Regions from separate parts of the Streptomyces sp. NBC_01384 genome, predicted to be linked through region 2. Evidence: predicted binding sites of a transcription regulator. Region 2 holds the regulator's gene; the other holds the start of a gene.
What was found. Region 2 encodes HspR, which represses chaperone genes until heat shock. Its sites were predicted from a motif close to TTGAGNNNNNNNNNCTCAA; they were not measured.

Region 1: the regulator HspR is predicted to act here: its motif matches at 1,803-1,821, upstream of lon (endopeptidase La).

Annotation. Positions count from the first base shown of each region.
Region 1 covers NZ_CP109559.1:6,446,350-6,461,405, reverse strand. The annotation lists gene lon (endopeptidase La) at 1-1,780, opposite strand, end outside; gene OG747_RS29665 (hypothetical protein) at 2,006-2,203, opposite strand; gene OG747_RS29660 (rhomboid-like protein) at 2,253-3,188, opposite strand; gene OG747_RS29655 (spermidine synthase) at 3,663-4,340, shown strand; gene OG747_RS29650 (response regulator transcription factor) at 4,454-5,191, shown strand; gene OG747_RS29645 (ATP-binding protein) at 5,373-6,428, shown strand; gene OG747_RS29640 (multifunctional oxoglutarate decarboxylase/oxoglutarate dehydrogenase thiamine pyrophosphate-binding subunit/dihydrolipoyllysine-residue succinyltransferase subunit) at 6,711-10,544, shown strand; gene fxsT (FxSxx-COOH system tetratricopeptide repeat protein) at 10,652-13,663, opposite strand; gene OG747_RS29630 (aKG-HExxH-type peptide beta-hydroxylase) at 13,804-15,056, opposite strand, start outside.
Region 2 covers NZ_CP109559.1:4,488,752-4,503,807, reverse strand. The annotation lists gene OG747_RS20565 ((Fe-S)-binding protein) at 1-296, opposite strand, end outside; gene OG747_RS20560 (MraY family glycosyltransferase) at 568-1,683, shown strand; gene dnaK (molecular chaperone DnaK) at 1,779-3,629, shown strand; gene grpE (nucleotide exchange factor GrpE) at 3,626-4,294, shown strand; gene dnaJ (molecular chaperone DnaJ) at 4,328-5,512, shown strand; gene OG747_RS20540 (heat shock protein transcriptional repressor HspR) at 5,517-5,966, shown strand; partial or broken gene OG747_RS20535 (cellulose 1,4-beta-cellobiosidase) at 6,114-6,412, opposite strand; gene OG747_RS20530 (sugar ABC transporter substrate-binding protein) at 6,790-7,917, shown strand; gene OG747_RS20525 (hypothetical protein) at 7,988-8,557, opposite strand; gene OG747_RS20520 (hypothetical protein) at 8,700-9,215, shown strand; gene OG747_RS20515 (DUF397 domain-containing protein) at 9,190-9,378, opposite strand; gene OG747_RS20510 (helix-turn-helix domain-containing protein) at 9,381-10,271, opposite strand; gene OG747_RS20505 (ATP-binding protein) at 10,518-10,994, shown strand; gene OG747_RS20500 (class I SAM-dependent methyltransferase) at 11,522-12,289, shown strand; partial or broken gene OG747_RS20495 (transglutaminase family protein) at 12,365-12,508, opposite strand; gene OG747_RS20490 (LuxR C-terminal-related transcriptional regulator) at 12,787-13,821, shown strand; gene OG747_RS20485 (helix-turn-helix transcriptional regulator) at 13,968-14,921, opposite strand.

The sequences.
Region 1 (15,056 bases), 2.0 Mb from region 2:
CGATCAGCCCGCGCAGATCGGCGTCGGTCACCGTGAACGGCAGCTCCCGCTCACCGAGTTCGTGCTGCGCCGCGACCTTGCGGAGCAGCCGGGCGACGGCCCGCTCCAGGTTGCGTACGCCCGCTTCCCGGGTGTACTCCCCGGCGAGCTTGCGCAGCGCGCTCTCGTCGAGCGCGACCTCGTCCTTCTCCAGACCGGCCCGCTCCAGCTGACGCGGCAGCAGGTGGTCACGGGCGATGACGACCTTCTCGTCCTCGGTGTACCCGTCGAGCCGGACCAGCTCCATACGGTCGAGCAGGGCCTCCGGGATGGCTTCGAGCACGTTGGCCGTCGCCAGGAACACCACGTCGCTGAGGTCGAGCTCGACCTCCAGGTAGTGGTCCCGGAAGGTGTGGTTCTGGGCGGGGTCGAGGACTTCGAGCAGCGCCGCGGCGGGGTCACCGCGGAAGTCGGAGCCGACCTTGTCGATCTCGTCCAGCAGGACCACCGGGTTCATGGACCCGGCCTCCTTGATGGCGCGGACGATACGGCCGGGCAGCGCACCGACGTACGTACGCCGGTGTCCACGGATCTCCGCCTCGTCCCGTACGCCACCGAGAGCGACGCGGACGAACTTGCGGCCCATGGCGTGCGCGACGGACTCACCGAGGCTGGTCTTGCCGACACCGGGCGGACCGACGAGCGCGAGCACGGCACCGCCGCGTCGCCCGCCGACCACGCCGAGCCCACGCTCGGACCGCCGCTTGCGCACGGCCAGGTACTCGGTGATGCGCTCCTTCACGTCCTCAAGACCGGCGTGCTCGGCGTCCAGGATGCTCTTGGCGCCCTGGATGTCGTACTCGTCCTCGGTGCGCTCGTTCCACGGCAGTTCCAGGACGGTGTCGAGCCAGGTCCGGATCCAGCCACCCTCGGGCGACTGGTCGCTGGACCGCTCCAGCTTGTCGACCTCCTTGAGCGCGGCCTCGCGGACGTTCTCGGGGAGGTCGGCGGCCTCGACGCGGGTCCGGTAGTCATCGGACTCCTCGCCCTCCTTGGCGTCGCCGTTCAGCTCGCGCAGTTCCTTGCGGACGGCTTCGAGCTGGCGCCGCAGCAGGAACTCGCGCTGCTGCTTGTCGACGCCCTCCTGGACGTCCTTGGCGATGGACTCGGCGACATCCTGCTCGGCGAGGTGCTCACGCAGCTGCTCGGTGGCGAGCTTGAGCCGGGCCACCGGGTCCGTGGTCTCCAGCAGCGTGACCTTCTGCTCGGTGCTCAGGAAAGGCGAGTAACCGGAATTGTCGGCGAGGGTGGACACGTCTTCAATGGCCTGTACGCGGTCCACGACCTGCCAGGCGCCGCGCTTGCGCAGCCAGCTGGTGGCGAGGGCCTTGTACTCCTTGACCAGTTCGGTGACATGGCCGGGCAGCGGGTCGGGCACGGTCTCGTCGACCCGGGTGCCCTCGACCCACAGGGCGGCACCCGGACCGGTCGTCCCGGCGCCGATCTTCACGCGCCCACGGCCGCGGATCAGCGCACCCGGGTCGCCGTCGGCCAGGCGGCCGACCTGCTCGACCGTGCCGAGCACACCGGTGCTCGGGTACTCCCCGTCGATACGTGGCACCAGCAGCACCTTCGGCTTGCCGGGCTCCGTCCGTGCGGCGGCCTGGGCGGCCTCCACCGCGGCGCGGACATCGGCATCGTTCAGGTCAAGCGGGACCACCATTCCGGGCAGCACGACCTCGTCGTCGAGCGGCAGCACGGGCAGGGTGAGGGGGGCGGACTTCGTGGAGTCGGCAGCCATGATCTTCCTCTCGACAAGCAAGTTGAGCTATGCCGACTCAATGCTTGTGAGCCCCCGAATGTTCCCCACGGGGTGTTCGCTCTCAGCGATCGCCCCGTGACGGGGCGATGGCCCGCGATTTCCGCTGGTCCGCCTACGTGTACGTGTCGGAGGTGCACGTGTGAGGTGTGCCGGCACGCGCGTAGGTATCCGGCACACGTGTAGGTATAAGGCGCGGTCCTCCGATCATGTTCCGAGGCGTCGGGTGAATTCCTGCGCCAGTTCGTCACCGGCCGCGGTGACCGCGCGGGTGACCAGGGGGCCGAGGAAGAAGCGGTGCACGGACCCGGCGACCAGCTCGGCGTGGGCCGCGAGCTCGGCGGGACTGCGATCCGGGGCGGCCGCCCACTGCGCCAACCGCTTCCCCTGGTCACCCTTGGTCACCCTTGGCCGCTCCTGGCCGCTCCTGGCCGCCCCAAGACGCCGCGAGGCGCTACGCGGCGATGGCGCCGGGTGCCTGAGCGGTGCGGACGACGGCGGGGGCGCCGGGATTCCGGGCCGCCCCCGTACGCGCGCGCCTCCAGCCCCGTACCAGCGGCCAGGTCGAGACGCCGATCGCCAGGGACATCAGGTGCCCCCAGTCCGTCATCGGGTCGGTGAAGGCGAGCAGATCGCCGACGAGCATCCCGCCGAAGCCGATCAGCATCGGCCAGCGCAGCCACGGCGTCAGCAGCCCCGTCAGCGCGCCGAGGCTCGCGGCGACGCCAAAGCTGATGCCGTAGTCGAGGCGGTGCAGCGAGCTGTCGGGAAGGTGTCCCGCCAGTACCAAAAGCCCGACGGGCACCTCGGTGGCCAGCGTGGCCACGCCGTGCCCGAACAGGAAGACCCCGGCCGCCCGCAGCCCGCCTATCCGCCGCTCCAGAGCGGTCAGCACCAGCAGGAACCCGATCGCGTACGACGAGGTGACCCCGCCCACGATCCACAGCGCACTGGCCACCAGCACCAGTACCGGATTCCGTACGAGGTGCGCGACGTCCGTGCTGGAGCCCTGATGCAACGCGTGCACCAGGGACGGGTCCGCGTAGTCGGCCACCACCGAGGTGACGATGAGCACGGCCGCGTACCCGAAGGTGAAGGGCGTCCCGGTGGGGGTGGGGAACAGCCGCCAGGGGCGGAGGGAGCGCAGCGAACGAAGCCTGGCGCGGGCCCGTACGGCAGCCGGGGCCGATACGCAGGCCGGCACCGCGACGGGAGGCGGCACCGCGACGGGGGGCATACCGCCGCGCTGTCGCGGCATCCCGTCCAGCAGAAGCGTGCCCGTCTCCGGGTCCCTGGGCGCGGCATCGGCCGAGGAGGCCGCCGTGGCCGTAGCCGTGGCCGTGACCCTCGCGGTCGTGGCCGTTGCCGTCGCGGTCGTGCTCCGGTCCAAGATGAAGTGCTCCTTCCGTCTCCGCCCCACCCTTGGTGTCCTGGCGTATCGCTGTCTATGACCGACGCCACGTGCAAGGGGATTCATAGCAACCCGACAGGCGTGACCGGCGTCCGCGATCTCCACGTCCGCACGCACGTCCGAGCCGGTCCGTACGCGCGTCCGAGGGGAGCCCGAGGGCAGTCCGAGGGCAGTCCGAGGGCAGTCCGAGGGCAGTCTGGCGCCGAAGAGGTGACGAGCGCGGCAGCCGGTCGGAACAGCGCCGCAACGGACGGCCATGTCGACACGCCGGGGTCGAGACGCCGCCGCAGTTCGAACTGCCGTACCCCGCGGCCGCGATGGAGGCGGCATGGCCCGGCGTCCCCCAACAGCGCCGAGAGGGTCCGGTGTTTCCCTACGGGCACGGGCTGAATCTCCGGCCCCCTCAGAATTAATTCGGCTGCCCTTCCTGGTGAAACTGTCAGGATGGGAGTCATGACTGCCTCGTACGACATCCCTGTAGTCATCGATCGCCGAGAAGGCCCGTACGGTGAGGTCGTGTTGCGGCGGCACGGGGAGCTGCTGCAGATCATCGCCAACGGGTGCTTCCTGATGGACACCTCCGACGGCCGCTCGGAGCGGTTGCTCGTCGACGCCGCGTTGGACGCCCTGGACGGGCGGGCGGAGCCGAGTGTGCTGATCGGGGGCCTCGGCGTCGGGTTCTCGCTCACCCATGCCGCGGCGGACCCGCGTTGGGGGCGCATCACCGTCGTCGAACGCGAGCGGGCCGTCATCGAATGGCACCGCGACGGGCCGTTGGCACAGCTCTCCGCGGCGGCGTTCGCCGACCCGCGGACCGACATCGTGGAAGCCGACCTGCTCGCTCACGTCAATGAGATTTCCGCCACGTACGACGCACTGTGCCTGGACATCGACAACGGGCCCGACTGGACCGTCACCGAGGACAACGACGGCCTGTACGGACCGGCCGGACTGGCAAGCTGCGCAAGGGCGTTGAGGCCGGGCGGGGTACTCGCCGTGTGGTCGGCGCAGCCCTCTCCGGAATTTGAAGTTACCTTGCGGAATGCCGGATTCCGTCGGGTGCGTACCGAAGAGATCCCGGTTGCCCGGGGCGTTCCGGACGTCGTCCATCTCGCGATCAGGCCTGGATAGCCGAGCGAAGGTCACTGCCCGTACCCTGCTTCCCTGGCGCAGATGATTCAAGCGTCAAGCGCAGTCATGGGATCACCCCACGGATTCCGGAAAGCACACCTCAGGGGCGGGCGATGGAGCAGACCCACACATCCCACAACGGCACGGCGGCGACGCCGGGCGCTCAGCGCCGGGTGCTGGTGGTCGAGGACGACCCGACGATCGTCGACGCCATCGCGGCCCGCCTGCGAGCCGAGGGATTCCTCGTGCAAACCGCGGGCGACGGACCGGCCGCCGTCGACACAGCGGAGGCCTGGCAGCCCGACCTGCTGATCCTCGACATCATGCTGCCCGGCTTCGACGGCCTGGAGGTCTGCCGGCGCGTGCAGGCCCAGCGCCCGGTGCCGGTGCTGATGCTCACCGCGCGCGACGACGAGACCGACATGCTGGTCGGGCTCGGCGTCGGCGCCGACGACTACATGACCAAGCCGTTCTCGATGCGCGAGCTGGCCGCGCGCGTGCACGTCCTGCTGCGCCGGGTCGAGCGGGCCGTGGTGGCCGCCTCGACGCCGCGCACCGGGATCCTGCGCCTCGGCGAGCTGGAGATCGACCACGCGCAGCGCCGGGTGCGGGTGCGCTCGGAGGACGTGCACCTCACTCCCACCGAATTCGACCTCCTGGTCTGCCTGGCCAACACGCCGCGCGCGGTACTCTCCCGCGAGCAGTTGCTGGCCGAGGTCTGGGACTGGGCGGACGCCTCGGGCACGCGGACCGTGGACAGCCACATCAAGGCACTGCGCCGGAAGATCGGCGCCGAGCGGATCCGTACCGTCCACGGCGTGGGCTACGCGCTGGAGACCCCGGCTCCCTGAGCGGGGCCTCTTCAGGGACCTGTTTGAGGGGGCTGATCTCATGAGCGGACCGGAAGAGCGCGGAACCGGAACCGGAACCGGAGCCCGTGTCGGGGCCGGAGCCGGGACAGGAACCGGAGTCGGGCCCCCGACAGGAACCGGAGTCGAGGTCGGGACCGGGAGCGCGGGGTCCTGGGGCTCCGTGCGCCCGTTCTCGATCAAGACGAAGCTGGGCACGCTGGTCGTCGTCTCGGTCTTCATCACCACCGGTCTGCTGATGATCGCGGTGCGCACGCAGACGGAGCTGCGCTTCATCACGGTCTTCTCAATGATCGCCACACTGCTGATAACGCAGTTCGTGGCCCATTCGCTCACCGCGCCGCTGGACGAGATGAACGCCGTGGCCCGGTCCATCTCGCACGGCGACTACACGCGCCGGGTCCGCGAGAACCGCCGCGACGAGCTCGGCGACCTGGCGCAGACGATCAACCTCATGGCCGACGAGCTGGAGGCCCAGGACCGCCAGCGCAAGGAGCTCGTGGCGAATGTCTCGCACGAGCTGCGCACCCCCATCGCGGGTCTGCGCGCGGTCCTGGAGAACGTCGTGGACGGCGTCTCGGCCGCCGACCCCGAGACGATGCGTACGGCCCTGAAGCAGACCGAGCGCCTCGGCCGGCTGGTGGAGACGTTGCTGGACCTCTCCCGGCTGGACAACGGCGTCGTACCCCTGCGCAAGCGCCGTTTCGAGGTGTGGCCGTACCTGTCCGGCGTGCTCAAGGAGGCCAATATGGTCGCCTCCGCGCGCGCGGGCATCGCCTCGGGCTCCGGCGTCCACACCCGCACGGACGTCCATCTGCACCTCGACGTGTCCCCGCCGGAACTGACCGCGCACGCGGACCCGGAGCGGATCCACCAGGTCGTGGCGAATCTCATCGACAACGCGGTCAAGCACAGCCCGCCGCACGGCCGGGTGACGGTGAAGGCGCGGCGGGGCGACCTCCCGGAGTCGCTGGCCCTGGAGATCCTGGACGAGGGCCCCGGCATTCCGCAGTCGGAGTGGCACCGCGTCTTCGAGCGCTTCAACCGCGGCGGGGTGCCCTCGCCGCACGGCCCGGGCAGCGACGGCGGTACGGGCCTCGGGCTCGCGATCGCCCGCTGGGCGGTCGATCTGCACGGCGGACGGATCGGCGTGGCCGAATCCCAGCGGGGCTGCCGGATCCAGGTCACCCTTCCAGGGCTTCCATCTCTTCCAAGTTGACGTAAAGTTCGAACCGGAGCCACAAGATCCATCGGTGTCCCGTGCTCGTGGACACGTGTGATCAGGCAGAGGGCCGTGTGAGGCGTACCGCGACCCTGAATCGGCGTACCCGTTCCGGACCGGAACCCCGCTTGTTTCCCGCCATTTCCCTCCCCGAAACACGCTTTCTGATGTGACTTACGTGACGTTGGACCGGCCCGGCCTGACCTTCTCGGCCATGGAGGCGTAGCCTTTATTTCCGCTGTCCATAACCTTGTGAAGCGGAAGAGGGCGGTTGCCGCCGTGTCGCCACAGTCCCCCAGTAACTCGAGCATCTCGACCGATGACCAAGCCGCCGGGAAGAACCCCGCGGCCGCGTTCGGTGCGAACGAATGGCTCGTCGACGAGATCTATCAGCAGTACCTCCAGGACCCGAATTCGGTAGACCGAGCCTGGTGGGACTTCTTCGCCGACTACAAGCCGGGGGCTCCTGCCGCCTCGGCTCCGGCGGGTACTGCGGCCGCGGGGGCCGCAGGGACCACCACCCCGTCGGCAGCGCCTCCGGCCGCGCCCGCCGCGCCCGCGGCTCCTGTCGCGCCCGCAGCCCCGGCTCAGGCCGCTCCCGCGGCTCCTGTCGCCCCGGCGGCTCCCGCGCCCGCTCCTGCGGCTGCTCCGGTGCCGCCGAAGCCCGCTGCCGTCGCCCCGGCTCCCGCGAAGGCCGCCCCGGCCGCCGCCAAGCCGAAGGCCGAGCCCGCGACCGGGGCCCCCGAAGGCCCCGAGGTCGTCCCGCTGCGCGGGCCCGCCGCCGCGGTCGCGAAGAACATGAACGCCTCGATCGAGGTGCCCACGGCCACGTCCGTGCGCGCGGTCCCGGTGAAGCTGCTCTTCGACAACCGCATCGTCATCAACAACCACCTGAAGCGCGCCCGGGGCGGGAAGATCTCCTTCACCCACCTCATCGGCTACGCGATGGTGCAGGCCATCAAGGCCATGCCGTCGATGAACTGGCACTACGCGGAGAAGGACGGGAAGCCGACCCTCGTCAAGCCTCCGCACGTCAACTTCGGTCTCGCCATCGACCTGGTGAAGCCGAACGGTGACCGCCAGCTCGTCGTCGCCGGCATCAAGAAGGCCGAGACGCTGAACTTCTTCGAGTTCTGGCAGGCCTACGAGGACATCGTCCGCCGCGCCCGCGACGGCAAGCTCACGATGGACGACTTCACCGGTGTCACGGTCTCCCTGACCAACCCCGGTGGCCTCGGCACCGTCCACTCGGTCCCGCGTCTGATGCCCGGCCAGTCGGTCATCATGGGCGTCGGCTCCATGGACTACCCGGCGGAGTTCCAGGGCACCTCCCAGGACACCCTGAACAAGCTCGGCATCGCGAAGGTCATGACGCTCACGTCGACCTACGACCACCGGGTGATCCAGGGCGCCGCCTCCGGCGAGTTCCTGCGGGTCGTCGCGAACCTCCTGCTCGGCGAGAGCGGCTTCTTCGACGAGGTCTTCGAGTCGCTGCGCATCCCCTACGAGCCGGTCCGCTGGCTCAAGGACATCGACGCCAGCCACGACGACGACGTCACCAAGGCCGCCCGTGTCTTCGAGCTGATCCACTCCTACCGGGTACGCGGCCACGTCATGGCCGACACCGACCCGCTCGAGTACCGCCAGCGCAAGCACCCCGACCTCGACATCACCGAGCACGGCCTCACCCTGTGGGACCTGGAGCGCGAGTTCGCGGTCGGCGGCTTCTCCGGCAAGTCGATGATGAAGCTGCGCGACATCCTCGGCGTGCTGCGCGACTCGTACTGCCGCACCACCGGCATCGAGTTCATGCACATCCAGGACCCGAAGCAGCGCAAGTGGATCCAGGACCGCGTCGAGCGCCCGCACTCCAAGCCGGAGCGCGAGGAGCAGCTGCGCATCCTGCGCCGGCTGAACGCGGCGGAGGCCTTCGAGACCTTCCTGCAGACGAAGTACGTCGGCCAGAAGCGCTTCTCCCTGGAGGGCGGCGAGTCCGTCATCCCGCTCCTGGACGCCGTCATCGACAGCGCCGCGGAGTCCCGCCTGGACGAGGTCGTCATCGGCATGGCCCACCGTGGCCGCCTGAACGTCCTCGCCAACATCGTCGGCAAGTCGTACGCGCAGATCTTCCGCGAGTTCGAGGGCAACCTCGACCCGAAGTCGATGCACGGCTCCGGCGACGTGAAGTACCACCTGGGCGCCCAGGGCACCTTCACCGGCCTGGACGGCGAGCAGATCAAGGTCTCGCTGGCGGCCAACCCGTCCCACCTGGAGACGGTCGACCCGATCATCGAGGGCATCGCCCGCGCCAAGCAGGACGTCATCAACAAGGGCGGCACGGACTTCACGGTCCTGCCGGTCGCCCTGCACGGTGACGCGGCCTTCGCGGGCCAGGGTGTGGTCGCCGAGACGCTGAACATGTCGCAGCTGCGCGGCTACCGCACCGGCGGCACGGTCCACATCGTCATCAACAACCAGGTCGGCTTCACGGCGGCCCCGGAGTCCTCTCGCTCGTCGATGTACGCGACGGACGTGGCGAGGATGATCGAGGCCCCGATCTTCCACGTGAACGGCGACGACCCCGAGGCCGTCGTCCGCGTCGCTCGCCTGGCCTTCGAGTTCCGCCAGGCGTTCAACAAGGACGTCGTCATCGACCTCATCTGCTACCGCCGCCGCGGACACAACGAGTCCGACAACCCGGCGTTCACGCAGCCGCTGATGTACGACCTGATCGACAAGAAGCGCTCGGTGCGCAAGCTGTACACCGAGTCCCTGATCGGCCGCGGCGACATCACGCTCGAGGAAGCCGAACAAGCCCTCCAGGACTTCCAGGGCCAGCTGGAGAAGGTCTTCACCGAGGTCCGCGAGGCCGTCTCGCAGGCGGCCGAGGTACAGATCGCGGACCCGCGGGCCGAGTTCCCGGTGGCCATGCAGACCGCGGTCTCCCAGGAGGTCGTGAAGCGGATCGCCGAGTCCCAGGTCAACATCCCCGACCACGTCACCGTGCACCCGCGGCTGCTGCCGCAGCTGCAGCGCCGGGCGGCGATGATCGAGGACGGCACGATCGACTGGGGCATGGGCGAGACCCTCGCCGTCGGCTCGCTGCTCCTCGAGGGCACCCCTGTCCGTCTCTCCGGCCAGGACTCCCGCCGCGGCACCTTCGGCCAACGCCACGCGGTGCTGATCGACCGGGTCACGGGCGAGGACTTCACCCCGCTGCAGTACCTCGCGGACGACCAGGCCCGCTACAACGTCTACGACTCCCTGCTCTCCGAGTACGCGGTCATGGGCTTCGAGTACGGCTACTCGCTGGCCCGTCCCGAGTCCCTCGTGATGTGGGAGGCGCAGTTCGGCGACTTCGTCAACGGCGCGCAGACGGTCGTCGACGAGTACATCTCGGCGGCGGAGCAGAAGTGGGGCCAGACGTCCGGCGTCACGCTGCTGCTCCCCCACGGCTACGAGGGTCAGGGCCCGGACCACTCGTCCGCGCGCATCGAGCGCTTCCTCCAGATGTGCGCCCAGAACAACATGACGGTCGCCCAGCCGACACTCCCGTCGAACTACTTCCACCTCCTGCGGTGGCAGGTGCACAACCCGCACCACAAGCCGCTGGTGGTCTTCACCCCGAAGTCGATGCTGCGCCTCAAGGCCGCCGCGTCGAAGACGGAGGAGTTCACGTCGGGTCAGTTCCGCCCGGTGATCGGCGACGAGTCGGCCGACCCGGCCGCCGTCCGCAGGGTCGTCTTCTGCGCCGGCAAGCTGTACTACGACCTCGAGGCCGAGCGGCAGAAGCGCGGCGTCACGGACACGGCGATCATCCGCATCGAGCGCCTGTACCCCCTCGCGGGTGCGGAGCTCCAGGCGGAGATCGCCAAGTACCCGAACGCCGAGAAGTACCTGTGGGCCCAGGAGGAGCCGGCGAACCAGGGCGCGTGGCCCTTCATCGCCCTCAACCTGATCGACCACCTCGACCTGGCGGTCGGCGCCGACGTCCCGCACGGCGAGCGCCTGCGCCGCATCTCGCGTCCGGCGTCCTCGTCGCCGGCCGTGGGCTCGGCGAAGCGGCACCAGGCCGAGCAGGAGCAGCTGGTGCGTGAGGTGTTCGAGGCCTGAGCCTCTGAACCCGCCTGCCGAAGGGCCCGGCCCCCAGTCTTCGGACTGGGGGCCGGGCCCTTCGGTGCGCGAGGGGTTATGCGCACCCGGGGGCGGACACCCGGGGATCAGGTCGAGATGGGCTCGAAGTCCCAGTACGGGCGGTTGCGGGAGCGGGCCGAGATGGTGTGGACGTGCTGGGGGCCCAGGGTGGCGGCCAGGTCGGTGAGGGCTGCCTGTTCGACCTTTTCGGCCTGTTGACGGTCCCGCAGCCCGCGCAGGTCGGCGGCGAGGGCGATACGGGCCGAGAGGGTCAGCGGGTGGGTGCGCCCCAGGGACTCGGTGGCCCGGGTGACCGCGTCCTGGCTGAGCGCGGCGGCCGACTCGGGGTCGCCGATGAGGTTGCGCAGCGCGGCGGCGTCGATGGCGCAGCCGAGCGTCCAGGGGTGGTGCTCGCCGACCGCCGCGGTCATGTCGGCCAGCGCCTCTTCGATGACGACGTGCGCGTGGTCGCGTTCGCCGACGCTGCGCAGGACCAGGGCATGGTTGGCCCGTACACCGGCGATGTAGGGATGGCCCTCGGCGAGCATCACCTCGTAGCGGGCGATGACGGATTCGCCGAGCTCCCGTGCCTGGTCGATGTCGCCGTGCTCGCGCACGAAACAGGCGGTGGTGGCCGCGAACCTCAGCGTGTCCGGGTGAGTCTCGCCCAGCACGCGCTCACTGCGCTCCAGCACCCGGGCGAACAGCCGCCCCGCCGCCCGGCGGTCGCCGCTGCGGTACTGGCACTGGGCGAGGTTGTGTTCGGCGTCCAGAGTCTGCGGGCTGTCGTCGCCCATGACGATGCGGTGTTCGCGCAGGCTCTCCGTCTGGCTGGACGCCGCCTCCTGGTAGCGGCCCAGGAGCCGCAGATCCGTCGCGTACGAGATCCGCGAAGAGAGAGTCCAGGGGTGCCGGCCACGGAGGAACTGCTGTCGCGACTCCATGGTGCGCCGGTCGATGTCCAGGGCCTCCTCGTAGCGGCCGAGCAACCGCAGGGACACCGCCAGGTTGTTCTGCGCGCCCAGGGTGCGCGAGTCCTGTTCACCGAGAAGGTCGTGGTACGCCGTGAGAATCCACTGGCAGAGCTCCAACGCCTCGTCGTAGCGGGCCAGGCCCCGCAGGTCCGCGGCGAGACCGGTGGCGGCGCGCAGGTGTTCCAGGTCCTGGGGTCCGCGTTCCTCGCGCAGGTGCTCGACGGCGGCGCGCTCGATGGCCTCGGTGCGCTGGTAGTCGCCGACCGCGCGCAGCAGGTTGGCGTAGTGGTGGGTGAGTTCCCAGATCCGGGGGTGGTTCTCGCCGAGCAGCGTCCGCCAGGCCTCCATGGCCCGTTCGGCCAACTTGATACCCGCGTTGTACTCGCCCGAGATGTACATGTAGCGAAGACAGTTGAAGACCAGCCCCTGCACGGCGGAGTCCTTGCTCTGCAGCACGTCCGCGTACTTCAGGTGCGGCACGATCTCCGCGTATCCGGGCCACAGCCGGGTGTCCGTGGGGCGCCGCGGATCGGCGGCGGCGAGGGCCCGCCGCACCACGTCGACGAACTCGCGGCGGTCTTCGTCCGGCATGTCCTTGTGGACGATCTGGTGGACCATGCGGTGCAGGTAGAGAGACTCTCCGGAGGACGCGGTCTCGTCCGTGCCCGTCTCGTGGGACTCCAGGCGCACGACCGAGTACTGGCGGAGCTGGTTGATCGCCCTGTTCCACAGCAGCGGGTCGTTCAGGAGGCCCGCGATCTGCTCGGGCAGCTCGTCGTGCGGCATCTCCTTGAGGAGGCGTACGGGGATGAAGCCGGGGGCGAAGAAGGTGCACAGGCGCAGCAGGTCGACGGACTCCGGGACGGTGTCGCGGAGTTTGTTCAGCAGTATCGACCAGGCGGTCTGGAAGGCGACCGGGAAGTCCGCGGACACCTTGACGACGTCCCCGTCGATGCCGCCCTCCAGGAGGGCGATGTAGTCCTGCACGGAGAGGTCGGAGTCGTTGAGCCAGCCCGCCGTCTGGTCGAGGAGGAGGGGCAGGTCCTCCAGGGCCTCGGCCAACTGGTCGGCCTCGGGCTCGGTGAGCCGGGGCGCTCTGCGGCGGATGAAGGCCACCGACTCGTCGCGCGCGTAGACCGGTACCTCCAGCAGTTTGCTGTTGTGCTCGCTCCACTCCGGGTTGCGGGAGGTGATCAGGACATGGCCGGGACCGGTCGGTACGAGGTCCCAGATCTGGTCCGGTTCGTCCGCGCCGTCCAGGATGAGCAGCCAGCGGGAGTACGGCTCACCGCGACGCAGCGAGTCCCGTACCGCGCGCAGCCGTTCGCCGTACTCGGCCCCGGTGGACAGCCCCAACTGCGGTGCCAGTTCGGCCAGTCGGCGCCGGTAGGTGACCCGCTTCTCCGCGTTGACCCACCACACCACGTCGTACTCGGACCCGAAGCGGTAGACGTACTCGGCGGCGAGCTGTGTCTTGCCCACCCCCGACATGCCGTGCATGGTGACCACGCCCGCGCCGGCCTCGGCGCCCTGGAACAGGTGGTAGGCCTGGTTCAGCAGCCGCTCGCGGCCGGTGAAGCGGGTGTTGCGACGCGGCACGCCGCCCCATACCTCGGGCATGGCCGCCGGGAAGCGGGGGCCTCTCAGGGCGCTGTCCGCGGACTCGGGCAGCGGGTCGCCGGGCAGGTCGAGGCGTTCCAGGACGCGCCGTTCCGCCTCGTCGGCGCCCGTGTTGGTCAGGTCGACGGCGGCGAGCACCGCGGCGGCGCTGGGCACCGAGGCCGTGGTGACCGAGACGGCCGCGAAACGCGTCGGGTCGGGGACGACGACCTCGCGCAGGGCCGCGTTCCACTCCTCGTGGGTGCGCGGGCCGAGCTGGAAGTACCACTCGCTGACGACGACCAGGATCCGGCCCTCGGCGAGTTTCAGGTCGCGCAGCAGTTCGACGAGGGGAACCTCGGCCGGAGACTCCCACAGCAGGAAGTTGACGCGCAGGCCGCGCCGCTTCAGACGATCCCCGATCCAGGCCGCCCAGGCCCGGTTGAAACCGGCGAAGCTGATCGTGACGGTCTGCCTCGCGGCCCCCCTTTCGGTGGGCCCGACCGGCGTACGAGCTCCAGACATGCAGCGGCCTCCCCGCGCGTGATTTTAGAACCTGGGTGAAGCCCCGCGATAGGCACTGTCGGAAACCAGTCGCTCACTCCACGGTTCCTTTTCAAGCGACGATCTTGGCGCAAGGATCGCTCCACGTCCGGCAACCCGGATTATTCGGCGGGTGCATGACGCTGCGTCCACAGTGCGCGGGCCGCCCGGACGTACGCCGCCGCCCGTGCCGCCTGTCCGCGGGGCGCCGGATGCTCGGCCATCCGTTCGTACACCACGACCATCTGGTCGACGAACCGGCGCCCTTGCCCGGTGAGATCGCCCGATCCGACGAGGGCCGGCAGTACGGCGCCGACCTGCTCCCGGTAGCGGGCGTGCTGGGCCCAGGCGGAGTCCCGGTCGGCCGGGTGCGTACCGACGAGCGCGCGGCGCTGGAAGAAGTCCGCCAGGGCGAGGTGGGAGTAGGCACCTTGCAGCAGCCCGTCGTACGGGCGCGGATCGGGGCGCCAGGGCGCGAAGTAGCGTGCCTGGGGTCCGGCGTGATGGAGCGTCAGCATGTCGCTCAGCGCGGCGAGTTTGGTGTGCTGCAACTCGTGCACCAGGGTGGCCGCGAAGGTCGTGGGGCTGGGCGGGGTGCTGCTGAGGACGGCGCCGAAGGCCTCGCGCCGGGTGCCGCTGCAGCTGCCGGTGGTACGGCCGCCGGGAATCGAGCCGGGCGGCGCGGACAGCGGGACCAGACAGCGCAGCAGGGCTTCGGCCTCCGTGACGCGGTACTCGCCACCGAGCCGCAGCGCGGACGCGACGCCCGACCAGGAGTGCAGCCAGCGCTTGCGCTCGGCGTCGTCGAGGGTGACCGGCCCGCTCAGCGTGTGGTGACCGGGGGCGCCACGCGCGGTGCGGTACGGGTCGAGGTCGTCCAGCGGTACGGGGTCGGAGCCGGGCAGCAGGCCGGGCAGCGCGTGCGCGGGGGTCCAGGCGGCGGCGTCGGACCACGCGCCGAAACCGCTCTGCAGGCGCACGACGACGTCCGTCTCACCTGGTTGACGCAGGGTCAGGCTCTGGCGACGGTGGACGACGTCGACCGCGGTGTCGCCGGGCACGGCCGTGCGCAGCGTGCCCAGGGAGGGCAGCGTGAGCGCTCCGTCGCGTGCGCGCAGCCGTACCGCGTAGGAGAGCCCGGCACGGGCGGCGGCAACGGCGGCGAGGGCGCTGAAGTGGGCGAGGTCCTGGCTCGGTTCGCGCGTGTCCCGCTGCGCACGCGGCCCGTTCCCCGCGGCGAGCCCGCGCAGACACTGCCGGGCCCACGGTCCGACGAGGGGGTGCAGGAGGCAGGTGCGGACGGGTGAGAGCGTGGAGCCCCCGGCCGCGACGGCCCCCTCCGCCCCCGCTCCGGGGTACGCCGAAGACCACGGTC
Region 2 (15,056 bases):
CAGTCGGCCTTGAACAGCTGGCCGTAGGCCGTGACGATCGTCAGGCCCAGGGTCAGGAAGCCGACGGCCACGAACCAGTGCGCGACGCCGATGATCCCCCACCGGTTCATACGGGTGTGGCCGACGAACTCCTTGGCCAGCGTGACGCTGCGGGCCTTCCAGTCGTCGGTACGGCTGCCGGCGGGTACGGGCTGGCCGAGCTTGATGAACCGGTAGATCTGCGCGACGGCCCGGGCGATCAGCGCAACGCCGACCACGGTCAGGACCAGCGACACAATGATCGCGGCGAGTTGCATTCGGGGGCTCCTCGGGCCTGCGAGGTGTTGCTTCGAGTGTGACCTCGAAGGTGATTACTAAGCGGTAACTTATGCGGTCCGTCTGAGACTACCCATATCTTCCGCCGCACTGTAGTCAGCGGTGCGGTGATCTGCGTCGCTGAGGGGCACCTGAGTGGGGCGTCTCCTTCTCGGGTGTCGACTGGGGGGTCGACTGGGGGCGTCGACCGACACGTAAACCCGATCGTGTGATCTGCGGTGTATTTATGACATTTAACCCTAAATTGGCGATGTGTTGTACGGAATCGCCGCCGCCACCGCCGCCCTGATCCTCGCCGCCGTGCTCACCGCACTCCTGCGGACGCTCGCCCTGCGCTGCGGCGTGGTCGAACGGCGGCGGGCGCGGGTGGTGCCGTTGCTCGGCGGGGTGGCGGTGGTGGCGACGACGGCGTTGGTCGCCGGGGCCGGGGACTGGACGGGTGTGGCGCCGCTGGGGCCCGCGGCCGGGCGGCTGCTGGTCGCCGGGGTCGCCGTCGGCGTCCTTGGGCTGTTCGCCGACCTGTTGTCCGTAGTGCTTCCCCTCCAGGTTCCGCTCCGGATTCCCCTCCGGATTTCCCTCCAGGTTCCCCTTCAGGTGGCCGTCGTGGCCGTCCAGGTGGCCGTCGCCGCCGCGCTGACCGTGCCGTACGACGAGCTCGGGCCGGTGGTCGGGGTGGTGGCCGCCGGGTGGATCGTCCTCGTCGCGCACGCCTTCGCCTCGCTCGATCACGCCGACGGAGTGATGGGGACCGTCGCCGTGCTGACCGCCTTCGCGCTGAGCGGGTGCGCGGCCGCCGAGATCATGGACGGCCTCGCGGCGCTGCTCAGTGTGCTGGCCGCCGCGCTGACCGGGTTCCTGATGCACAACTGGCCGCCGGCCCGGATCGTGCCGGGGCGCTGCGGCGCGCTGTTCGCCGGGTTCGTGCTGGCCTCGGCCGCGGTGCGGGTGCACGCCGGGCGGGAGGCCGGGCCGGGCATGGGTGCCGTGTTCGCGCTGACGGCCGTGGCGACCGCCGATGTCGTACTCGTGCTGGTGTCGCGGCGGCGGGCCGGGCGTCCGCTGCTGCGCGGCGCCCCCGACCACCTCGTCCACCGGCTGCGGCGGCTCGGCGTCACGCCCCAGGGTGCCGCGGTCGTCGTCGGGGTCACCGGCTTCGCGGGTGCACTCGTCGGAATGCTGATCGACCTGGGGTGGTTGGGTGCGACGGCGGCCCTGTGGGTGGCGGGCGGCGCCTGTGTCGCCGTACTGGCGCTGCTTCGGATTCCCGCGTACGGGGTACGGCGTACCTCTGCCGACGCGCTGCGAATCCCGGCAAAGCGCCAGGTCAGCCCGCATGTCTCGGCGCACCTGCGCGTAAGGAACAGATAAGACTTGAGTCTCCGCGACTCAGGTCTGTTGACCCAGCGGTGGAAGTCGTGCACACTTGAGTCCGTTCCACTCAAGTCATTGCTGGAGGAATTGAAATGGCACGTGCGGTCGGCATCGACCTGGGCACGACTAACTCCGTCGTCAGCGTTCTGGAGGGCGGCGAGCCCACCGTCATCACCAACGCCGAGGGCGCCAGGACCACGCCGTCCGTCGTCGCCTTCGCCAAGAATGGCGAGGTGCTCGTCGGCGAGGTCGCCAAGCGCCAGGCGGTCACGAACGTGGACCGGACGATCCGGTCCGTCAAGCGTCACATGGGCACGGACTGGAAGATCGAGCTCGACGGGAAGAACTTCAACCCGCAGCAGATGAGCGCTTTCATCCTGCAGAAGCTGAAGCGCGACGCCGAGGCCTACCTGGGTGAGAAGGTCACGGACGCGGTCATCACCGTCCCGGCGTACTTCAACGACTCGGAGCGCCAGGCGACGAAGGAGGCCGGCGAGATCGCGGGCCTGAACGTCCTGCGCATCGTCAACGAGCCCACGGCCGCCGCCCTCGCGTACGGCCTGGACAAGGACGACCAGACGATCCTCGTCTTCGACCTCGGTGGCGGCACCTTCGACGTGTCCCTCCTGGAGATCGGCGACGGCGTCGTCGAGGTGAAGGCCACCAACGGCGACAACCACCTCGGTGGTGACGACTGGGACCAGCGCGTCGTCGACTACCTGGTGCAGCAGTTCAAGGCCGGTCACGGTGTGGACCTCGCCAAGGACAAGATGGCCCTCCAGCGCCTCCGTGAGGCCGCCGAGAAGGCCAAGATCGAGCTGTCCTCCTCCACCGAGACCTCGATCAACCTGCCGTACATCACGGCCTCCGCCGAGGGCCCGCTGCACCTGGACGAGAAGCTCACCCGCGCCCAGTTCCAGCAGCTGACCGCGGACCTGCTGGAGCGCTGCAAGACGCCGTTCCACAACGTCATCAAGGACGCGGGCATCAACCTCTCCGAGATCGACCACGTCGTTCTCGTCGGTGGTTCCACCCGTATGCCCGCCGTCGCCGAGCTCGTCAAGGAGCTGACCGGTGGCAAGGACGCCAACAAGGGTGTGAACCCGGACGAGGTCGTCGCGATCGGCGCCTCGCTCCAGGCCGGTGTCCTCAAGGGCGAGGTCAAGGATGTGCTTCTCCTTGACGTGACGCCGCTGTCCCTCGGTATCGAGACCAAGGGCGGCATCATGACCAAGCTCATCGAGCGGAACACGACGATCCCGACCAAGCGGTCCGAGATCTTCACCACCGCCGAGGACAACCAGCCCTCCGTGCAGATCCAGGTCTACCAGGGCGAGCGCGAGATCGCGGCGTACAACAAGAAGCTCGGTATGTTCGAGCTGACCGGTCTGCCGCCGGCGCCGCGTGGTGTCCCGCAGATCGAGGTCTCCTTCGACATCGACGCCAACGGCATCATGCACGTCACGGCCAAGGACCTCGGCACGGGCAAGGAGCAGAAGATGACCGTCACCGGCGGCTCCTCGCTGCCGAAGGACGAGGTCGACCGGATGCGCCAGGAGGCCGAGCAGTACGCGGACGAGGACCACCGTCGCCGCGAGGCCGCCGAGACCCGCAACCAGGGCGAGCAGCTCGTCTACCAGACGGAGAAGTTCCTCAAGGACAACGAGGACAAGGTCCCGGGTGACGTCAAGACCGAGGTCGAGGCGTCCGTCGAGGAGCTGAAGGCCGCGCTCAAGGGTGAGGACACCGCCGAGATCCGTACGGCCACCGAGAAGGTCGCCGCCGTCTCGCAGAAGGTCGGCCAGGCCATGTACGCCGACGCCCAGGCCGCGCAGGCCGCGGGCGGCGAGGCCCCCGGTGCCGACGCGGGCGCCAGGTCCGCTGACGACGACGTCGTCGACGCCGAGATCGTCGACGAGGACCGTAAGGACGGTGCCGCGTGACGGAGGAGACCCCGGGCTTCGAGGAGAAGCCTGACGTCCCCTCCGGCGCCACCCCTGACGACGCCGAGCCGCAGGCCGCCACCCCCTCCACGGAGGAGGCGGCGGCCCCGGCCGGGGACGCATCAGCAGCAGCACAGACGGTCGGTCTGACGGCCCAGCTGGACCAGGTCCGTACGGCGCTCGGTGAGCGCACGATGGACCTTCAGCGGCTCCAGGCCGAGTACCAGAACTACCGCCGCCGGGTCGAGCGCGACCGGGTCGCGGTCCGGGAGATCGCGATCGCGAACCTCCTGACCGAGCTCCTGCCCGTGCTCGACAACATCGCTCGCGCGCGGGATCACGGCGAACTCGTCGGCGGCTTCAAGTCGGTGGCCGAGTCGCTGGAGACCGTCGCGGCGAAGATGGGCCTGCAGCACTTCGGCAAGGAGGGCGAGCCCTTCGACCCGATGATCCACGAGGCCCTGATGCACTCGTACGCGCCGGACGTCACGGAGACGACGTGCGTGGCGATTCTGCAGCCGGGGTATCGCATCGGCGAGCGCACCATCCGCCCCGCGCGGGTGGCGGTCGCCGAACCCCAGCCGGGCGCGCAGACCGTCAAGTCCGACGACGTGACGGCTGAGGCGGCCGAGGACAAGGAGAGCGGTGGCCCGGACGAGGGCTGACGTTGACGCGATGAGGAAGGAGGGACGTCGAGGATGAGCACCAAGGACTTCATCGAGAAGGACTTCTACAAGGTTCTCGGCGTCCCCAAGGACGCCACCGAGGCCGAGATCAAGAAGGCGTACCGGAAGCTCGCCCGCGAGTTCCACCCGGACGCCAACAAGGGCAACGCCAAGGCCGAGGAGCGCTTCAAGGAGATCTCCGAGGCGAACGACGTCCTCGGTGACCCCAAGAAGCGCAAGGAGTACGACGAGGCGCGCGCCCTCTTCGGCAACGGCGGCTTCCGCCCGGGTCCCGGCGCGGGCGGCGGCAACTTCAACTTCGACCTGGGCGACCTCTTCGGAGGCGGCGCCCAGAGCGGAGCGGGCGGGGCCGGCGGCTTCGGCGGCGGTATCGGAGACGTCTTCGGCGGCCTGTTCAACCGCGGCGGCGCGGGCACCGGCACCCGGACCCAGCCCCGGCGCGGCCAGGACATCGACACCGAGGTGACGCTTAGCTTCACCGAGGCGGTGGACGGCGCGACGGTCCCGCTGCGGATGACCTCCCAGGCGCCCTGCAAGGCCTGTTCGGGCACCGGCGACGCGAACGGCACACCGCGCGTGTGCCCGACGTGCGTCGGCACCGGCCAGGTCGCGCGCGGCTCCGGCGGCGGCTTCTCGCTCACCGACCCCTGCCCTGACTGCAAGGGCCGCGGCCTGATCGCGGAGAACCCCTGCGAGATCTGCCACGGCAGCGGCCGCGCCAAGTCCTCGCGCACGATGCAGGTCCGCATCCCGGCGGGGGTGAGCGACAGCCAGCGCATCCGCCTCCGGGGCAAGGGCGCACCCGGCGAACGGGGCGGCCCGGCAGGCGACCTGTACGTCACGGTCCACGTGGACGCCCACCCGGTCTTCGGCCGCAAGGGCGACAACCTCACCGTCACCGTGCCCGTCACCTTCACGGAGGCGGCACTCGGCGGCGAGGTGCGTGTACCGACCCTGGGCGGCCCCCCGGTCACCCTGAAACTGCCCCCGGGCACGCCCAACGGCCGTACGATGCGGGCCCGCGGCAAGGGCGCCGTCCGCAAGGACGGTACGCGCGGCGACCTCCTCGTCACCGTCGAGGTCACGGTCCCCAGGGACGTGTCGGGCAAGGCGCGTGACGCCCTGGAGGCGTATCGCGAGGCAACCGCGGACGAGGACCCGCGTGCGGAGCTGTTCCAGGCCGCGAAGGGAGCATGAGCAGATGGACGGCCGTCGTCGGAACCCCTATGAGCTGACCGAGGAGACCCCGGTCTACGTCATCTCGGTGGCGGCCCAGCTCTCCGGCCTGCACCCGCAGACCCTGCGTCAGTACGACCGCCTCGGCCTGGTCTCCCCCGACCGCACGGCCGGGCGCGGCCGGCGCTACTCGGCCCGCGACATCGAACTGCTGCGCACCGTCCAGCAGTTGTCGCAGGACGAGGGCATCAACCTGGCCGGCATCAAGCGCATCATCGAACTGGAGAACCAGGTCGCCGCGCTCCAGTCCCGCGTCGCGGAAATGGAATCGGCCCTGGACGGCGCCGCTGCCGCCATGCAGCAGCGCGAGGCCGCGGTGCATGCCTCGTACCGCCGCGACCTGGTCCCGTACCAGGAGGTCCAGCAGACGAGCGCGCTGGTGGTGTGGCGGCCGAAGCGGCCGCCCGAGCAGTAGGCGGACGCGACACGCCTGAGGGGCCCGCACGCTGACGGACTGTCGGCGCGCGGGCCCCTTCGCTGTCCTCTGTCCTTCGGGCCACCGCCGCGCGAACGTGCGGTCGCGTCGTCGAAGCGCCGCTCCTCGCGGTGGACCCGGAACTCGGTAGACGCGAATGCCGTCCTGGGTGGCGGCGGACAGGGCGAAGGGACCCCCCGACCCGAAGTCCCGGGTGACGGTCCGACGGACTCCGAAGTTGTCCTTCGGGAGGCCCGAGGCGGGGGCGCCGGAGCCCCAGTTCTCGTCGACCGTCGCGTCGCAGTCCGTTTTCTTCGGTGTGCCGGAGAAGGTGGTGTTTGCGAAGAACTGCCGTTTATAGGCAGGTAGGCAGGGGAGGTGCAGGACGTCGCGGCCGAGGCCGGTGCGGCGCCGGCGGTGAGCAGACCGCCCGTGACGGCGGTCATCAAGGCCGCGGTGAAGGGCGCGGTGAACGGCGCGCCGAAGGTGGGGCCGGCTGTGCCGAAGGCCGTGATGCGTGCTGCTCCGCCGCGTCGACCTGCTCTCATGCCTCCCCTGCCCAGGGTTTCTGGTGTGCTGGCCGCCTTCAAGGCTCCTGGGCGGCGGTGGGGGTCGTGCGGCCCTGAGGAGCGAGTGCCCCAAGTCAATCAGAGGGGTTCCGTGGAAGTGGAAGCGCACCCCCTTCCCATCGTGTTCACTTGGGGAACACAGAATGCTGTTGCCATCTCGTTAAGTGGTTACTCCTTGACGCTGAGGTGATCGCCGCGTTGGCTTTCAGCCACCTGGGTCGCAAAGCAGCTACCTCGCCCGGAAGGCACCTGATGTGAACACTCGTAACACCCGGCTTCGTCGTACCGCCATAGCCCTGGCCTCCTCCGCGATGACCGTCTCCCTCGCCGCCTGCGGTGTCGTGAGCGGAATCGGCGGCGGCAGCACCAAGGCGAGCCCGACCAAGGGTGACGACATCACGGTTGGACTGCTCCTCCCGGAGACGGCCAACACCCGTTACGAGAAGTTCGACTACCCGATCATCAAGGATCAGGTCGCCAAACTGACCAACAACAAGGGCAAGGTCGACTATGCCAACGCGGGCGCGAGCGCGTCCAAGCAGAGCCAGCAGCTCCAGCAGATGGTGAACGACAAGGTCGACGTGATCCTCGTGGACGCGGTGGATGCCAAGGCCATCGCGAGCGGCGTGAAGAAGGCCAAGGACGCGGGCATCCCCGTCATCGCCTACGACCGCCTGGCGCAGGGCCCGATCGACGCGTACATCTCCTTCGACAACGAGCTCGTCGGCCAGGTGCAGGGCAAGGCCCTCCTGGCGGCGCTGGGCACCAGCGCCGCCTCGAAGAAGATCGTCATGATGAACGGCTCGGTCACCGACCCGAACGCGGCGCAGTTCAAGGCGGGTGCCCTGGGCGAGCTCAACGGCAAGGTCGTCATCGCCAAGTCGTACGACACCACGGACTGGGACCCGGTCGTCGCCAAGGCCAACATGGTGAAGGCCATCAGCTCCATCGGCCTCAGCAACATCGCCGGCGTCTACTCCGCCAACGACGGCATCGCGGGCGCCGTCATCGACGCCCTGAAGACCATGGGCGTCAGCACGGTGCCGCCGGTCACCGGCCAGGACGCCGAGCTGGACGCGGTGCAGCGGATCATCCAGGGCGAGCAGTACATGAGCGTCTACAAGTCGTACCCGCAGGAGGCCTCCGCCGCCGCCGAGATGGCGGTCGCGAAGGTGCAGGGCCGTGGCATCGAGTTCGACGCGCTCACCCGGGACAAGGTCGACAGCCCCACGAACGGGAAGATCGCGGCCCAGCTCGTGCCCGTGGTCGCCCTCACCAAGGACAACGTCAAGGCGACGGTGATCCAGGACGGCATCTACACCGTCAAGCAGATCTGCACGACCAAGTACAAGGCGAACTGCACGGCGATCGGCCTCAAGTAGCCGTGTCCGTCCTCTGACGAACGCGCGGGAGCCTCGGTCAGGTGCTCCCGCGCGTTCGTCGGATCAGGAGTCAGCGCCCCATCGACTGCCAGCCGGTCAGCGCCAGAGCCGTGCACGACGTGGCGGCGGCGAGGGAGGGCAGGGGCCGGCGGGTGCGTTCCAGGGCGTCGAGGCGGGACTCGTGCTCGTCGAGGGTCTTGTCGGTCTGGTCCGAGGCCCGCATCCGCGACCTGATGCCGCACCGGCCGCGCTTACGGCGGTTACGGGAGGGCGAGGACGACCGGGACACGCCGCCGGGCGGCGAACCGGGCTGGAGCGCGGACAGCAGGACGAAGAGAGAGACGGTCGGGTACGCGGCGGTCGCCGCCGTGACGGGCAGGCCCAGCAACGCGTACGCCAGGAAAGAGAGCGTGCGTACGGCGGGGCCCTTGCGCGCGGTCATCCGCTCCGGGGCATACGGGGCGTAGGTCATCTCGATCCGGTCCGGATCAGTCGCCATGAGTCGGCCACTTCCGCTGAACGTCCGCTCCCCGCCCGCCGCATCGGTGAACGAGTACGTCTTGGTGAGCACCTCGCCGACGTAGTCACTGTCCTTGTAGACGGCGAGGACGGTGATGCCGCGGTGTGGCGCAGCAGCCACCGGCCCACCGTGGCTTGGCACACGGCGTACGCCACCGCGCACCCGACAAGGCAGCTGTACGTGCGTTCGACAGTCCCGACTCTCAAGTCCCGGGTGAACCATTCCGGGCCCGCCCGTGTCTCAGAGGGAGACCGTTCTTGTCGTGCTGGAGGCACCCGTGGCCATGATCGGCCTGTTCTGGATCACCAAGGAGAGCGTGTACGTGGGCGCCGAGCCCGAGGGGTACGGGCGCGGTGTGCGGCTCACTCCCGAGGGGCTGGAGGCCGTGGGCGCGGGGCAGAAGGGGTTCTGGGCCTGGGCGGACGTGCGTGCGGTCACCGTGCATGACGCCCAGGTGCGCTCCAGCACCCGGTGGCTGGTGAACAGCGTGATGGACACCGTCCTCGACGTGGCGACGGGCGGCGGTGAGGCGCCGCCCGCGTTCGAACTCCACGTCCGGACCGACGAGGAGAAGGCCGAGCTGACGGTGTACACCGCCGCCGTCGGAGGGTACGTCCAGTCCGAGTACGAGCTGTCGCTGGCGCTGCTGGACCGGTTCGTGGACGGTACGGCGGATGTGGCACGGCTGTTGGAGTGGGGGAGCGTCGAGGGCGACGGCGTGACGCCCTGGCGGGCAGCCCGCGAGGCGTTGCTCAGCAGCTGGGCCGCGGCCGCCTGAGGTGCCGGAGGAGTGCGGCGAGGCGGTCGGGGGTGGTGGCGAGTACGGTGCCGGGTTCGTCGCTCTCGCGGAGGCGGATGGTTCCGTCGGGGGCGGTGGCTACGAACACGCAGTTCGCTTGGTCTTCGCTGAACGACGACTTCTGCCAGGCGAGTTCGGACATGTTCAAGCCTCCTGAAGGCTGTAGAGCAGGTGCTGGAGCAGGGCCAGGGAGTCGCGGGACTCATGTGTGGACGCAGGTACGGCCGGGTCCAGGAGCGGTAGAGCCGCAGTGCGAAGGCGGTCGAAGCGGGTCCGGTACTTCAGGACGGCTTCGCCTTCGTGGACGTAGAGCGTCGCGGCCGGATTTTCGACGAGGACCGTTTCCAGAGCTGACCCGTGGGAGTCGGCGAGCAGGAACGGGGTGCTGAAGGCGGACAGCCCTTCGGCAGTGAACGGCAACACCTGGATCGTGACGTGCGGCAGTTCCGCCATGCGGATCAGATGCAGAAGCTGCCTGCGCATGACGGTCACGCCGCCGAACCGCACGTGCAGGGCGGCCTCGTGGATCACCGCGTGCAGGGACGGGGGCTCCGCCTGTCTGAGGATCTGTTGCCGCTCCATGCGGAACTGGACGGCCCTCTCCAGGTCGTTGTGCGGCCGCTCGCTGGAGCGGAAGATGGACCGGGTGTACTCGGGTGTCTGCAGGATTCCCGGGATGAAGAGGGACTCGTACGAGAAGAGCGAGTCGGCAGCCGCTTCGAGCTCCGCGAGATCCAGGATGGGCTGGCTGAACGTGCGGCGGTACTCGGTCCACCAGCCTTTGCCGCTGTCCTCCCCCATCGCCACCAGGGCCTCGACCAAAGGTTCCCGTGTGCACCCGTAGGCGTGAGAGAGAGCGCGCAGTTTGTCCGCCGGAATCCCGGTGCGGCCGGCCTCGACGTGGCCCAGGTGTGCCCGGCCCATGCCGATGAACGCCCCACCCTCCGTCACGGAGTGGCCCGCCTGCTCGCGCATCTTCCGCAACTCTGCGCCGAGACGCCGTTGCCGTTCGGTGGTACTGCTGCGCAGTGCCAACGCGCTTCCCTTTCTCGCTGGTTGGCGCCAGTCTGCCCCGCCTGGGCTGTGAGAACCACCCAATCCGACGAACGGGTTGCACGCGGTAACCCTTATTCCCTACCGTGAGTGTGGCGCCGATAACGCTCCGGAACCGTACCGGAGTCGTCCAACTCCCCTGCCCACAAGCGAAAGCGCACCCGGACCGGCAGCCGGCCGGACCCGGACAATGCCATCGCGGGCGTACGACAGGAGCTGATCCCACCCATGGAAGCTGCCCGCAGGGCGCCCCACCGCCCCGCCCAACTCGCCTACGACTACAGCCTCTTCGCCCCCGCCGACGCCACCGCCCCCAAGGTCTGCCGGGACTTCGTACGCGCCGTACTCCTCACCCTCGACCGCGAACCCCTCGTCCTGCCCGCCACCCTCTGCACCTCGGAACTCGTCACCAACGTCCACCTGCACACCAAGGGCACCGCGATGCTCCGCGTCCAGCTCACCCCGGCCCGCCTGCGGGTCAGCGTGTACGACGAGAGCCACGACCCGCCGGTCACCCCCGAGACACGTGCCACCGCCTGCAGGGGCCGAGGCCTCGCCCTGGTCGCCGAGGTCGCCGACCTGTGGGGCGTGGCCGCCGACCGGGCGGGGCGGTTCGCGAAGGGGGTGTGGTTCGAACTGGGCGGGCCTGATCGTCTGCCACCCGTACGGGCGCTGGGCCTTTCCTCGTCACCTGTCAGGCCCTAACGTGCAGGAGGGAACTGGTGGCGAGGAACCCCAAGAGTAGTGGGCGCCGCCCCGCCTTCGAGTCGGACCTGAGGCGGGTGCCGGGGAAGAGGGAAGCCCGTCGGCGGCTGCTCGTCGTGTGCGGTGCGGATGTGACCGAGCGGCTTGGTCGCACATGTCGCCAATCCGGCCGTGACGGTGAGGATTACGGGATCTTCGAAGTTGAGCGATGCGCGGGGAGCGCAGGCGCCCGAGTGGTGAGGCACGCGGATGTGACACTCGGCGCTGAAGTGTCACATCCGCGTGGGCGAAGGTAGTGCGGGCAGGCGCCGACAGATGGCCGCACCGTTCAACTTCGAAGACCCGGATGACGACGAAGTGGTGCTCACCCTCACAGCTGAACGTGCGGGTCGGGGAGCCGTTCCCGGCCAACCGACGGTCGCTCGGCGACACGCTCACCGCCGTGCCGACGGGCGCGGCTCCTCTGGCGGCTTGGCCACGCGAAATGACCGACCACTGACGGCGTAGATCGTGTCAGGATGCTCGGCATGTCTGGTCGCGCACTGAGCTTCGGAGTGATGGCGGAAGCATACGAACGCTTCCGGCCGGGGTATTCCGCAGAGCTTTTCGACAGGGTGATGGCGTACGCGGGTCAGCCGGTCCGGACTGCCCTCGAGATCGGCGCTGGGACAGGCAAGGCAACCCGCCTGTTCGCTCAGCGGGGGGTCAGCGTCACCGCGACTGAGCCTGACGGGGCCATGCTCGCCGAGCTGCGCAGACATGTGCCGGCAAGTGTCAGGACGGTGCAAGCCGCGTTCGAGGACTTACGACCGGGTGAGAGGTACGGGCTGGTTTATGCGGCAGCGGCGCTGCATTGGACGAACCCGGAGGGTCGGTGGTCACGCATGGCCGCGCTGCTGGAGCCGGGTGGCGTGTTCGCCTCGTGCGGCGGGCCGATCCGGCCGGCTGACCCGGCCGTGGAGGAAACTGTTCGCTCGGCGCGGGCACCGTTCCTGGAGAGCGACGAGGTTCCCTCCCCGGACGGGACACCTCCGGATCATGACATGCAATGGCCGGGTACGGAGCTCCAACGGTCGGAGTGGTTCACCGGTGTTCAGCAATCGGTGATCGAACGGCGCTTGACGATGAGTGCTCGCGACTATGTTGGCCATCTCTCGACCGTCTCGGCTTATCTCGTACTGCCGACCTTGGAGCGAGAGCAGGTATTTGGCCAGATCATGCAGGTCCTGCCTGAGACGGTCGAGATTGCCGCCGACCTCACCGTCCATCTCGCGCGTCGCTGCTACGAGCCGTAGTACTTCGGCGCCCCGTACGCGATCTACGGACCCCGGGGGCTCAGCGCCTGAACCCCCGGGGTACCGAATGCGCCCTCACGCCACCCGCGTGAACTCCACCGTCACGTCCGGCGGGCCGCCGGCCCCCCGATAGATCCCCTTGTGCGGGGTCACGTCGTCGTAGACGCGGCCTCGGCCGACCACGACGTGGGACTCGTCGGCCCGGGTGCTGTTGGTGGGGGAGCCACGGTCGAACGGGGATGTTCGGCCGGGGTCGTGCCAGGACGCCGTGTCGCCCTGGGGAGGCGCCTCCACGATGCACCGGCGGGTGCGGCACCACCACGTCATGTTGTTGCAGAGCGCCGTGCGGAGGCGGGGAAGTTTCTGGATGTATAAGGGCGAGAGGGTGCGTGCGGAGGGCGAAGCTGTGTTGCGATGGCGGTCGGGGCCGCGCATAGTTGCGCTGCGGAAGACGCGGAGGCGTCGCATCGCAAGGATGCTGGAGCCAGGGGTGGGAGATGGCCGGGCACAGGACGGACAGGCATCCGCACGGCGCTGACCGACTGTGCGAGGTGGGGGACCGGGTGTACTCCCGGGCCGTGCGGCGCGGGCGGGTGCCGCGCGCGGACGCGGAAGCGGTGCCCTGCCTGCTCGAACTGGCGCTGCTGCACCCGGACCCCGACGACATGGGCTGGCTGGTGCCCACCTCGCCGCAGGAGGTCATGACGCGGCTGCTGCGGGGCGTGTACGAGGAAGTCAGCGCGAGCCAGGCGCGGGTGGGCGAAGCGGTGGCGGCGTTCGAGTGGTACGCCGGGCTCGGCGGGCGCGTACAGGCGCCGACCGAGGGCGTGGCGATCCGCGTCCTGGACGGGCTGCCGCGGATCCAGGCCGCGATGGACGAGGCGACCGAGGCGTGCAGAAACGATGTGATGACGGTGCAGCCGGGCGGCATCCGGCGCGAGGACGAACTGGCGGAGGGGCTGCACCGGGCGCTGGAGATGCGCCGGCGGGGGGTACGGATGCGCTCCCTCTACACGCACGTGGCGCGGCACGGCCAGGGCCTGCACAACTACATGGAGCTGATGGGCGACGCGGCCGAGGCCCGTACCCTCGACGAGGTCGTGGAGCGGCTCATCGTCTTCGACCGCAAGGTGGCGTTCATCCCGGCGAACGCCGACCGCACGATCGCGCTGGAACTGCGGCACCCGGCGCTGGTCGACTATCTGGTGACGGTCTTCGAGCGGCTGTGGCGGCTGGCGCTCCCGCTCGCCGCGCCGCTCCCGGACACCGGCATCGACGGGATCACCCATCGCGAACGGTCCATCGCGGCGCTGCTCGCGGAGGGCCACCAGGACGCGGTGGTCGCGGAGCGGCTGGGCATCAGCGTGCGTACCTGCCGGGCGCACATCGCGCGCCTCTCGGAAACCCTGGGCGCGGCGAGCCGTACGCAGTTGGGGGTGCGGATCGCGCAGGCGGGGCTGGACGGGCCGCCGCGCGCCGCGGAACTGCTGCCGTTCAGTGCTCCGGGTTCAGAATCCCCGACCTGCCGATGAGATGGCCGAGCTGGGCCGGTCGACGAGGCAGGGGGCCTCGTCGGCGTCCGCGCCGCGTGAGCGCCCGTCGCGCAGGGCCTGTTCGTACGGTTTCACTCCCGCTGCGCGCACCTCTTCCACACCGTGGGCCGGGTGCGGCGGCATGGTCACTCCGCTGCTCCCTCCTGCTTGAGGATTCCTGATTCCGCTATGAGATAGCCGAGTTGGGCGCGGCTGCCGCTGCCGAGCGCGGTGGCCAGCTTGGCTATGTGGGCGCGGCAGGTGCGCACGTTCATGCCCAGGCGGCGGGCGATGGCCTCGTCGACGTGGCCCTCCACGAGGAGTTTGGCGATGGAGTGCTGGATGTTGGTGATGCCGCCCAGGGCGGGTTCGTAGGGGGCGCCGGCGCTGAGCGGGACGGCGCGGTCCCACATGAACTCGAAGACCTTGATCAGGTAGCGGACGAGGCCCGGTTGGCGAAGCTCCAGGGCCACCTGCTGGTCGTCGCGGGTGGGGATGAAGGCGACGGTCTCGTCGCAGACGATGAGACGCTCCACCAGCTCGTCGATGGTGCGGTATTCGACCTTGCCGTCCGAGAGCTGGGCCACGTAGGCCAACTTCTCGGGGCTGTGCCGGGCCGTGTGCTGGTAGAGGGTCCGGATGCGCACGCCACGCTCGATCAGGGGCCGGTCGCGCTCCAGGCCGAGAAGCAGGCTGCGTTCGGAGCCACGGTCGCTCGGCTGGATGGTGAGCATCTCGGTCTGGCACTGGGCCGTGGCCAGGTTGAGTGCCGCGTTGATCCGGTCCCCGCCCTCCAGCACCGTGATGGAGTGCGCGGGTGTCGCTTCTTGTGCGCTCAGAGCCATGAACGGCTCAAAAGCATCGCTCAGTTCGATCGACAGCCGTCTACGGTCGGCGATCTCGCGCTCTAGGGGGTTGAGTCGCTGCGCCAGGGCGACGAACGGGGGCACCGGACGGAGCCAGCTCGCGTCGTCGGGATCGGGATGAAGGAGCGCGAGTTCCATCAAACAGGGGGCGGGTGTCACGTCCGCGCGTGCGATTCGTCCGGTGCGCAGGGCGTTCGCGTAGAGACGGCCACCTGACTCGCACAGCTCGGTCACCCCGTGGGGATGTGTCGCGTTAGTCCGATTTATTGCCAAAACTCCACCCCCCAGGGTCCTGAACGTGCAGGAACATGATGCATCGATTATGTGGCCACCACGTGCCCGAATGAGCCATCGTCTAACTCGACGGGG